One region of the Paractinoplanes rhizophilus genome, then DNA from elsewhere that is predicted to be linked to it. Evidence: riboswitches for the same ligand, from Rfam matches in the RefSeq annotation. Region 1 holds a riboswitch; each other region holds the start of a gene.

Region 1 (3,264 bases):
CTACGCCGTCGCCCGTCAGCGTGATCGGGAAGGGGAGACGGCTGGCGGCCACGCCTTGATCCTGCCCGAATGAATCCGGTTCAAGCCAGTCCGTCATGATGCCACCCCGCAACCGATCGATGATCCACGAGGCGTGCGACGCGGCGGGGGCGGGCGAATACCGTTGAGCTCGTGGACGAGCGGACCGCGCTGGTGACGCGGCGGGGCGAGAACTACGGCGGCCGCTCCCGCCAGGAACGCGCGGTGGCTGCTGGCCGGGGTCTCGGAGGCCGCGCCGCGGGCGCCGGGGAGCATCGAGGAGATGCTGCGTCCGGCCGGACGCGGATTCAGCCGCGACGGGCGGCGATCTCCATGCCGGCCGCGCGCAGGCGGGTCACCAGGGCGTCGCCCAGGGCGGTGGCCGGCGTCAGGACGCCGCCCTCGGTGGCCGGCAGCGCGTCGCGGTCGTGAGCGAGGGCGAGGGCCGACTCGCCGAGCATGACGGCGGTGGCGGCGTAGCCGGGGTCGCCCTTGGCCCGGAACCGGGCCGAGTAGCGGACGCCGGAGGTCGTCGTGGCGAACAGATCCATGGTGAAATGCCCCTTCTCGCGGGACTGCTCGTCCGGGCCCTCGCCCGGCTTGGGCAGGATGCGATCGAGGACATAGCGGGTCGGCGGCAGCGACAGGCCGGCCATCAGCGCGCCGAGGCCGAGCCGGGTGCCGTGGGCGATCACCGGGGAGAGCGGGGAGGCGCCGACGCTCATCGCCTCGCGGTAGCGGAAGGCTCGGCCGTACTCCCAGCCGCGCAGCGCGTTGCTGCGGCGCACCACCCGGGTGTTGTAGGAGGCCATGAAGAACGGCGCGAGCGTGCCGCGCAGCCGCGGATGCACGGCGGAACCGGAGAGAACCGCGGTGTCGTCCTGCCGGCCCAGATCGGGCTCGGCGGATCGGTCGGGGGTCAGCGAGTACGGGCTGGCGGCGACCCGGCGCAACTTGCCGTCATTCTTGACCACGTCGAGCTGATGGCGCATCGAGTCGATCGTGCCGCCGCTGATCCCGCCCCGCATGCTGGTGACGACCAGCGTGGTGTCGGTGAGCTCGCCGGCGCCGTCGGCCGTGACCTGCTGCGCGAGCACGTGCACGCCGATGTCGGACGGGATCGAGTCGAAGCCGCAGGAGTGCACGATGCGGGCGCCGGTCGAGCGGGCGAGCTCGTGGTTGTCGTCGATGCTCTGCCGGGCGAACAACACCTCGCCGGTGAGGTCGGCGTAGTCGGTGCCGGCCGCGGCGCAGGCCCGGACGAGCGCTTTGCCGTATTTCGCATATGGCCCGACGGTGGTGACGACCACCCGCGTCGCGGCCGCGATCCGCTCGAGTGCCGGCACGTCGGTGGCGTCGGCCACGAGAACCGGCCAGTCGACGCCGAGACGCCGCTTGACCTCGGCGATCCTGGCCTCGGAGCGGCCGGCCAGGGCGATTCGCGTGCCGGCCGGGGCGTGCTCGGCCAGATATCGAGCCACCAGCGCCCCGACAAAGCCGGAGGCGCCGTAGACGACGATGTCGTGATCGCGGGGCTGGTCGCTCATGGCAGCCGATTCTGCACCAGGTTCCGGCGTTCGGCCGAACAAGTTACTGATCGGTAATGACGCATCGGCCGGCCCCACCGACGACTTCGGTCGCACAAGCGTGTTAATCGGTCATTCTCGACATAAAGCAAGATCAAATGGGGCAATAGCTGAGAACAACGTCACCATTAAGGCGCTGGGCTTGGCCGTTCTCCTTGAGCCGTGGATACCGTCGGCCGGTCCGCGATGCGGGCACCGCGGGTGGAACGCCGAGTCCCTGCCACCGCCCGCCGGACATCGAACTCGTGGCAGGGAGCGGGGGACCCAAACGTTCCTCGGCGCGCGATGCGCGCGCCTCGGGGTGAAGCCGCACGATGGCGGCCGGGCACCTCAGCCCGAACCCGACAGCTGACCTCGCAGGCGTGGAGGGTTCTCTTTCATGGCACAGATCCACAAGCATGCCCGCACGCCGCGGGCGCGCAAGCACGCCCGTTTCGCGATCGGCCTCGCCGCCTTCGGCGTCGCGGGCACGGCCGCCCTGCTGGGCCCCGCTTCCCCCGCGCAGGCGTCCAGTGTGAACTGGGACGCGGTCGCGCAGTGCGAGTCGGGCGGCAACTGGAGCATCAACACCGGCAACGGCTACTACGGCGGGCTGCAGTTCAGCCGCAGCACGTGGAAGGCCTACGGCGGCACCAAGTACGCCAGCACCGCGAACAAGGCGAGCAAGGCGCAGCAGATCCGGATCGCCGAGAAGGTGCTGAACGGCCAGGGCATCGGCGCGTGGCCGGTCTGCGGCAAGAAGGCCGGCTCCTCGAAGCACTACAAGGGCACCAACACGAGCGGCTCCAAGTCGTCGAAGTCGACCCACAAGTCGAGCTCAGCCCACAAGTCGAGCTCAGCCCACAAGTCCAGCTCGGCCCACAAGTCGAAGTCGACCGCCGACAAGGCCACCAAGCAGGCCACCCGGGCGACCACCTCGCACAAGGTCACCCGTAGCACGACCGCGAAGGCCACCGGCAAGACCTACGTCGTCCGCTCCGGCGACACGCTGTCGGCCATCGCCACGAGCAACCACATCAAGGGCGGCTGGCACACCCTGTACCAGCTGAACACCAGCACCATCAGCAACCCCGACCTGATCTTCCCCGGTCAGCGGATCGCGCTCTGATCCACCCGTAGCGATCCAAGATCCACCCGTAGCGATCCGGCCGCTCATTCCCCGGGGCGGCCGGGTCGCATCCCCACCCGCGAGATCGCGGGCGCCGGAAGCAGGCGCTTGCCGGGGATCAGTCTTTCGGGGTGACGAACTCGGGCTGGTCGAGCACGCGCAGCCAGGTGCCGTCGGGCTGGCGGCGCACCACCTGCGCGCGGGCGCCGGCGTTGTCCTTGGGCGGGGTCGAGGTCAGCGCCAGGTCACCGCTGATCAGCGTCGGCAGCGGCTGCTCCGGCTCGAAGGCCGGCATGTGCGGCAGCGCCTGCTCCCACAGCTTTTGGATCGCTGCCCGGCCGACGGTCTGTTGTCCGGGCGGATAGGCCATCACCGCATCCTCCTCGTAGAGCAGGGCGAGGCCCTCCGCGTCCTTCGCGTTGGCGCGCTCGACGAACAGCCGGGTCAGGTCTTCGGGCTGACGAGCCTTTTCGCGTTCGGTCATGACTCCACCCTCGCGCGGTGCGATTCAGAAGTCCAACGCATAGTTTTTCTGAGAGCTAGAATTTGCGG
Region 2 (3,264 bases), on a different contig from region 1:
CGCCGCAGGGCCCGGTCGGCCCGCCGCCCACGCAGCCGGCCGGCCGGGCGCCGGTCCGCCGGGCGCCGCAGGACTGAGGGTTGTTCGGGGCCGGCCTCGAGTTGCACCTCGCCGTACGTCAGCGGCTTGGTCTCCACCGCCCCGAACAACCCTCACTGACCGAAAAGGGCCCCCAGCGGGGCCCTTTTCTTTAAAGCATCGAGACGTGTACGTGGTCCTTGTGGCTGCTCGCGCCGTGATAGGCGTGCCAGCCGGTGGCCGGGAACCAGATCTGCGCGTACCAGATGACGTAATAGATGCCCAGGCGATCGGCGTTGCGCACCAGGAACGCCATCAGGTCGTTGCCGTAGTTCTTCATGTCGGCGTTGTGCGCGACCGAGAATCCGCTCTTCTGCAACGACCAGTCGCAGGCCCGGCCCTTCGGATGCTCGAACGGGCCGCCGTCGCGGTGACAACCGACGAAGCGATTGAAGCCCGCCTTCTTCACCTCTTTGTACATGTGCAATGTACGGGCGGTGATGCAACCGCTTGTGGTCGGGTCGTTCACGTTGCATTTCTCGGCGGAGAATCCGCCGTCGGAGTTGCGCGGGGCCGGTGCCGCCCGCTTGGACACCGCGTCGACGAAGCCGCCGGTGAGGCTCTTGCCGCCGACCAGCGCGAGCGCCTTGTCGGCCGCCTCCTTCTGCTTCTTCATCGCGACCAGGTTGGTCTGCTGCTGCTTCACCTCGGCGTCGAGCTCCGCCTTCTTGGCGGTGACCTCGTCGATCGCCGTGTTGAGCTCGTGCAGCTTCCGGTCGTGCAGGGCGTTGATCTCCTCGAGCGAGACCGCCTTGGCGAGGAAGTCGTCCGATCCCTGGCTGCCGAGCAGGAAGCTCGCGGCGCCGAGGTGGCCGGTGCGGTACTGCTGCGCCGCGATCGCGTTGACCTCGGGAATCAGCGAGTCGCGCTTGGCCTCGGCCAGGTTGATCTCGATCGCGAGCTTCTTCTGCGTCGAGGTCGATTTCGCGACGGCCGCCTTGGCCTGCACAAACTTGCGGTTCGACGACTCGAGGACCTCGTTGAGGGTGGCGTTCGACTCGATCTCGTCACCCTTTTCGTCGGGCTGGGCCGACGAGGACGACGAATCGTCGGGATCGGCGCTCGCGGGCGCGGCGGGCGCCGCGAAGATCGAGGCAGCCACGAGCGGCGCCAGGGCGAGGGTCAGCCACCGGCGGGGACGTACGGTCATTCAGGTTCCTTCCGGGTTACCGCCGACCGGGTTAGCTGACGGGTTCGGGACGGAAGCGATCCCTACCGGGCCTCGTCTGTCGACTCGGCCCGGATTCACCCCTGCGAAACCTGGGTCCCCGGCTCGCCTCGCGGCGATTGGGCGGCGGCCTGCCGGCACCTCGGGGGCGGTGCCTCGGTGGCAGAGCCGCGGGTGAGTTTACCCGAGGTCGCGCGACAGTTCAGTGCCGGGAAAATGCGAATGTGGTAATCCTTCGGCCACTTTCCGTAATAAGTCGACAGACGGTTATCCGGTGATCGCGTGGAGTGCGAGATCTGTCGATCAATCGATGTCGTGGGTATCGTCGGTCCCGATCCCCGCCCGGGGATCGCCGCCTAATCGCCGCAAGGCGAGCCGGGGAACCACTGCGATTGAGGAAACTCAGCGTTGGGGTGAATCCACGCCGAAGGCGTGGTAGGGAACTTCCGTCCCGAACCCGTCAGCTAACTCGGTCGGCGGCCGACGGAAGGAACAGTTTGTGCGGCACATTACTGTCCGCCGGCGATTAGCGGCGACGCTCGCCATGCTGGTGGCCGCCTGCGGCCTGGCCTTCGCGGTCGCGGGGCCCGCCGCCGCGGCCCCGGGCGACACCGGCGACGACGGCGAGGGCGGCTCCAAGACCCTGATCCAGCAGCTCGAGGCCGCCTCCAAGGGTTACCTCGAGGCCAAGGACGCGCTGGCCGCGAGCAAGAAGCGGCAGGTCGAGCTGACCGCCCGGCTCAAGCAGCTGGACACCGACCTGGCCCCCCGGCAGGCCGCGTTCGACAAGATCGTCCAGCAGTCCTACATGAGCGGCCGGCTCGGCCCGATGAGCGCGCTGCTCACCGCGGACTCGGCCGGCGGGTTCCTGGACCGCGCCGAGACCCTCCAGACCGTCGCGGTGAAGGAGAAGGCCGTGATGGCCGACCTCCAGGCCACCCGCGACGGCCAGGCCAAGGCCAAGCTGGCGATCGAAGCGACCATCCGCGACCAGCAGAAGCAGGTCAACGTGATGGCCAAGCGCAAGGTCCAGGCCGAGAGCGCGCTCAAGGCGGCCAACGCCGGCCAGGACGACCCGCAGCCCAGCGACGGCGGCAGCAGCAAGGGCGCCGGCGCGTTCCAGGGTGGCAGCGGCATGGTGGACGACCCGACCAGCGGTGGCCGGATCACCCAGCGCATGCTGCACGCCATGCGGGAGGCCCAGGCGGACGGCTTCACCCACTACGTGCACTGCTTCCGCGAGCAGAACAGCGGCGAGCATCCCAAGGGCCGGGCCTGCGACTTCGCGGCCGACAAGGGCGGGTTCGGCGGGGTGGCGACCGGCAGCAGCAAGACGTACGGCAACAACCTGGCGAACTACTTCATCAACAACTCGAGCAAGCTGGGCGTGCTGTACGTCATCTGGTTCCGGCGCATCTGGCTGCCGAGCAGCGGCTGGAAGGCGTACACGAGGGGCAACGGCGACCCGTCGAGCGACCACACCAACCACGTGCACCTATCGGTACGCCCGTGAGCGACAGGAGTACGAGACCTGATGAGGCTTGTTCGCGACGGTGGAGACCGTTTGCATCACATGCGCTGATGCGAAGCTCGACGTAGATCGCGAACAAGCCTCATTTCTTCACGAAGGTCTCGTACTCCTTCATCACGTCCTCGGTCGGGCCGTCGGCCTTGATCACGCCGCTCTCCAGCCAGATGGTCCGCTCGCAGGTGTCCCGGATCGACTGCTCGCTGTGGCTGACCAGGAACACCGTGCCGGCCTCGGCGCGCAGGTCGCGCACCCGCTGCTCGCTGCGCTTGCGGAACTTCGCGTCGCCGGTCGCGAGGGCCTCGTCGATGAGCAGCACGTCGTGCTTCTTGGCCGCGGCGATCGCGAAGCGCAGCCGGGCGCCCATGCCGGACGAGTACGTCCGCATCGGCAGCGAGCTGAAGTCGCCCCGCTCGTTGATGCCGGAGAAGTCGATGATGTCCTGCACCTGCCCTTTGACCTCGGCCGGGGTCATGCCCATGGCCAGGCA
Region 3 (3,264 bases), on a different contig from region 1:
CGGGCTTACCGGTACGTCCCGGCGCAGTCGCGTGAGGAGATGACCGCGGCCGTCATGCTCGACGCGCTCAGCGCCACCCCCGACAAGGACGCCGCCCTCGCGTATTTCGTCGGGCAACTTTCGCCGGCGGCGTTGCAGGCCGCCATCGAAGCCGCCCGGAAGGGATGATGGCTCGCCGTTCGTGGCCGGGGCGGCGAGCGGGCCGGTGGGGCGGATGACCGCGCTGCTGCTCGGCGCGCTCGGCCTGACCCTGTCGCTGATCGTGCCCGGCCCGCTGGCGCGGGCCCGCTGGCCCGACCGGGCGCCCGCCGCCGCCGTGCTGCTGTGGCAGGCCGTCACCCTGGCCGCCGTGCTCTCCGCCCTCGGCGTCGTGCTCGCCGCGCCCGAGGAGCTGACCCGCGCCGCCGGCTCCGGCAAACCGGTCACCGCCGCCGCGCTGATCGGCGCCCTCGCCGTCGCCGCCGTCATCGTGCTGCGGCTGCTGGTCTCGCTGTGGGGCGTCTCGCGCCGCTCGCGTGCCCGCCGCGCGAAGCATCGGCTGCTCGTCGACCTGCTCGACCGGGCCGAGCAGCGCCAGGAACTGGACGCCGGAAACGTTCGGGTCCTCGCCGGAAACTTGCCGCTGGCGTATTGCGTGCCCGGCCGCGAGACCCGCGTGGTGCTCAGCGACGGCGCGCTGCGCCTGCTCGACCGCGATCAGGTCGACGCCGTCCTCGCCCACGAGCAGACCCACCTGCGCCACCGGCACGAGGTGGTGATGGAGTCGTTCACGGCCTTCTATCGCGCCGTGCCCCGCCCCCTGCGCAGCCGGGCGCCGCTGGACGCCGTCCATGTGCTCCTGGAGATGGTGGCCGACGACGCCGCCAGAAAGCGCACCGGCGCGGCGCCGCTGCGCGGCGCCCTCGAACGCCTGACCGACGCCGTCCCCCTGGCGGAGGAAGTCGTGCCCGAACGGGACTCGCAACGGCGCCGGCTGGACCGCCTGGCGGCCTCGCAACCGCCGTCGCGGGCGCTCACCGCGGTCGCGGCGCTCGCCGCGCTTGCCCTGCTGGTGCTACCCACCGTGATCCTGGTGGTCCCGTGGCTCGACCGCGCGCTGGACGCCTGGCCGCTCTGACCACGCTCGGTAGCGAAAGCCGTGCAGGAAGTTTCCCCGCCGTGGCAACTTCAGTTACCGACATGATCGAGGGTACGGTGGTCGGCGGTCCGGCAGCCCCCCATCGTCCATCCGGCCGATCTGACGGATCACCGCCTAATCGCCGCACGCGGCGAACCGGGGACCCAGGTAGTCGGGGTGAAGCCGCAGTCCCCCTGCGGCCGGGCGCGCTTCCCGCCCGAACCCGTCAGCTAACCCGGTCGGCGGCCAGACGGAAGAAGGGATGACGCACCTACGTGAAACGGATTGGGGCGCGCCGCGCCGCAGTTCTGCGCAGTCTCGTCTGCGCCGCCGCCGCGGTCGGGATCGTTCTCACCGGCCCGTCCGTAGCGCACGCAGCACCCGACCCGGCCACCGTCGAGGCCGAGATCGACAAGCAGTGGAACCAACTCGAGCCGGTCATCGAGCAGTACAACGACGTGCACGGAAAACTGCTCAAGAACCAGGCTCAGCTGAAGAACCTCACCAAGCAGCTCACTCCGCTCCAGGTGCAGGTGGACGTCGCCCTTTCCCAGGTTCGTGGCCTGGCCGTCGACGCGTACAAGCAGGGCGCGCCGAACGCGTTCAACGCCATGATCATGAGTGGGTCGCCCACCGGGCTGACCGACAAGCTGACCTATCTCGATCAGCTTGCCCGGCACCAGCAGGACCAGATCGCCGGTGTCGCGAAACTTCGCGACAAGTACGCCGGCATGAAGTCCGACCTGGACGTGCTGACCAAGTCCATCGCGGCCCGCGATGCCGACCTGGCCAAGCAGAAGGCCGCGATCCAGAAGAAGATCGACAGCCTGCAGAAGCTGCGGATCCAGGCGTACGGCGCCTCCGGCGAGGCCGACGGGCCGTACAAGACCGGACCGTGCCCTGTCACCTACACCAACGACAAGGGCGGCCGTGCGGCGCAGCGGGCCTGCGACCTCATCGGCAAGCCCTACGTCTTCGGTGCCGACGGACCGGGCAGCTACGACTGCTCGGGCCTGACGAAGGCGGCGTGGGCCAGCGTGGGTGTGCACCTCGAGCACTACACGAGGGACCAGTGGAACGAGGGAAGGTCCGTGTCCCGGAGCAATCTCCAGCCCGGTGACCTGGTCTTCTACTACCCGGGAAGCCTCCATCACGTCGCCATCTACATCGGCGGCGGCATGGTGGTGCACGCGCCGCACACGGGCGACCATGTGCGGATGGCGACGATCGACCGGGGTCCGATCGCCGGCTACCGGCGACCGGGCTGAGGTCCGATCGCCGGCGAGCGGCGACCGGGCAGAGGTTCTTCATGACTGTGCCGGCGGGGTTCTGAACCCTGCCGGCATTGTTGTCTCCACACTCGACACGGAAAGTTGCCTCGGCCTCAGCACGTCGCGAGGCCGCAAACCAGCCGCGCGGCTCATTCCATCGGCGGGGGAGACTCCCGAGCCCGGTGGTGCCGGTAGAGCTTTCCCAGCAGCGTCGTCAGCTGCTCGCGCTCCGCGTCGTCGAGCGGCTCGAACACCTCGTCCTGGATCGCGCTGACCTGGCGCGCCAGCTGCTCGGCGCGCTCGCGGCCCCGATCGGTGATCGTGATGATGTTGCGGCGGCGGTCGCCGGGGTTGGGCACCCGCTGGACGAAACCGCCGGCCTCCAGCTCGTTCAGCGCCTTGACCATGTCGCTGAGGTGGATGCCGACGCGCCGGCCGAGATCGGCCTGGCTGGCCGGGCCGCCGGTGGCCAGCGAGGAGAGCACCCGGTAGTGGTAGCCGCGCGCGCCGACATCGGCGAACCGGGCGCTGACCATGCGTCCCGCGTACCCGGCCGTCTGGGTCAGCAGCCAACTCGGCAGGTGCTCCACATGGTCCACGTGATCACCCTAACATTTGTCGTTCTAACGTTAGTCGGACTAACGTTAGCCATATGAACGAATACCGCATTCACGTTGCGCAGGCCGACCTCGACGACCTTCACGACCGGCTCGCCCGCACCCGCTGGCCCGACGAGCTGCCCGGCGCGGGCTGGGACTACGGCATCCCGCTCGACCGGGTGCGGCAACTTGCCGACTCGTGGCGCAAACTCGACTGGCGTGCCCACGAGGCGCGGCTCAACGCGTACCCGCAGTTCACGACCACCATCGACGGCGA

What was found. Region 1 has a riboswitch for cyclic di-AMP ahead of ACFQS1_RS05975 (transglycosylase family protein). Riboswitches for the same ligand answer to the same signal wherever they lie in the genome.
Region 2: it holds a riboswitch for cyclic di-AMP, as region 1 does, so the genes downstream of both, ACFQS1_RS09775 (coiled-coil domain-containing protein) here and ACFQS1_RS05975 (transglycosylase family protein) in region 1, are expected to answer to the same signal.
Region 3: it holds a riboswitch for cyclic di-AMP, as region 1 does, so the genes downstream of both, ACFQS1_RS01380 (C40 family peptidase) here and ACFQS1_RS05975 (transglycosylase family protein) in region 1, are expected to answer to the same signal.

Annotation. Positions count from the first base shown of each region.
Region 1 covers NZ_JBHTBJ010000003.1:40,277-43,540, reverse strand. The annotation lists gene ACFQS1_RS05985 (GNAT family N-acetyltransferase) at 1-112, opposite strand, end outside; gene ACFQS1_RS05980 (saccharopine dehydrogenase family protein) at 327-1,565, opposite strand; cyclic di-AMP (ydaO/yuaA leader) riboswitch at 1,823-1,982, shown strand; gene ACFQS1_RS05975 (transglycosylase family protein) at 1,984-2,712, shown strand; gene ACFQS1_RS05970 (YybH family protein) at 2,831-3,196, opposite strand.
Region 2 covers NZ_JBHTBJ010000005.1:144,562-147,825, reverse strand. The annotation lists gene ACFQS1_RS09780 (glycoside hydrolase family 65 protein) at 1-77, shown strand, start outside; gene ACFQS1_RS09775 (coiled-coil domain-containing protein) at 191-1,228, opposite strand; cyclic di-AMP (ydaO/yuaA leader) riboswitch at 1,234-1,382, opposite strand; cyclic di-AMP (ydaO/yuaA leader) riboswitch at 1,590-1,741, shown strand; gene ACFQS1_RS09770 (coiled-coil domain-containing protein) at 1,746-2,759, shown strand; gene ACFQS1_RS09765 (ABC transporter ATP-binding protein) at 2,860-3,264, opposite strand, start outside.
Region 3 covers NZ_JBHTBJ010000001.1:317,562-320,825, reverse strand. The annotation lists gene ACFQS1_RS01390 (BlaI/MecI/CopY family transcriptional regulator) at 1-168, shown strand, start outside; gene ACFQS1_RS01385 (M56 family metallopeptidase) at 215-1,117, shown strand; cyclic di-AMP (ydaO/yuaA leader) riboswitch at 1,240-1,376, shown strand; gene ACFQS1_RS01380 (C40 family peptidase) at 1,393-2,385, shown strand; gene ACFQS1_RS01375 (MarR family winged helix-turn-helix transcriptional regulator) at 2,538-2,987, opposite strand; gene ACFQS1_RS01370 (epoxide hydrolase family protein) at 3,041-3,264, shown strand, end outside.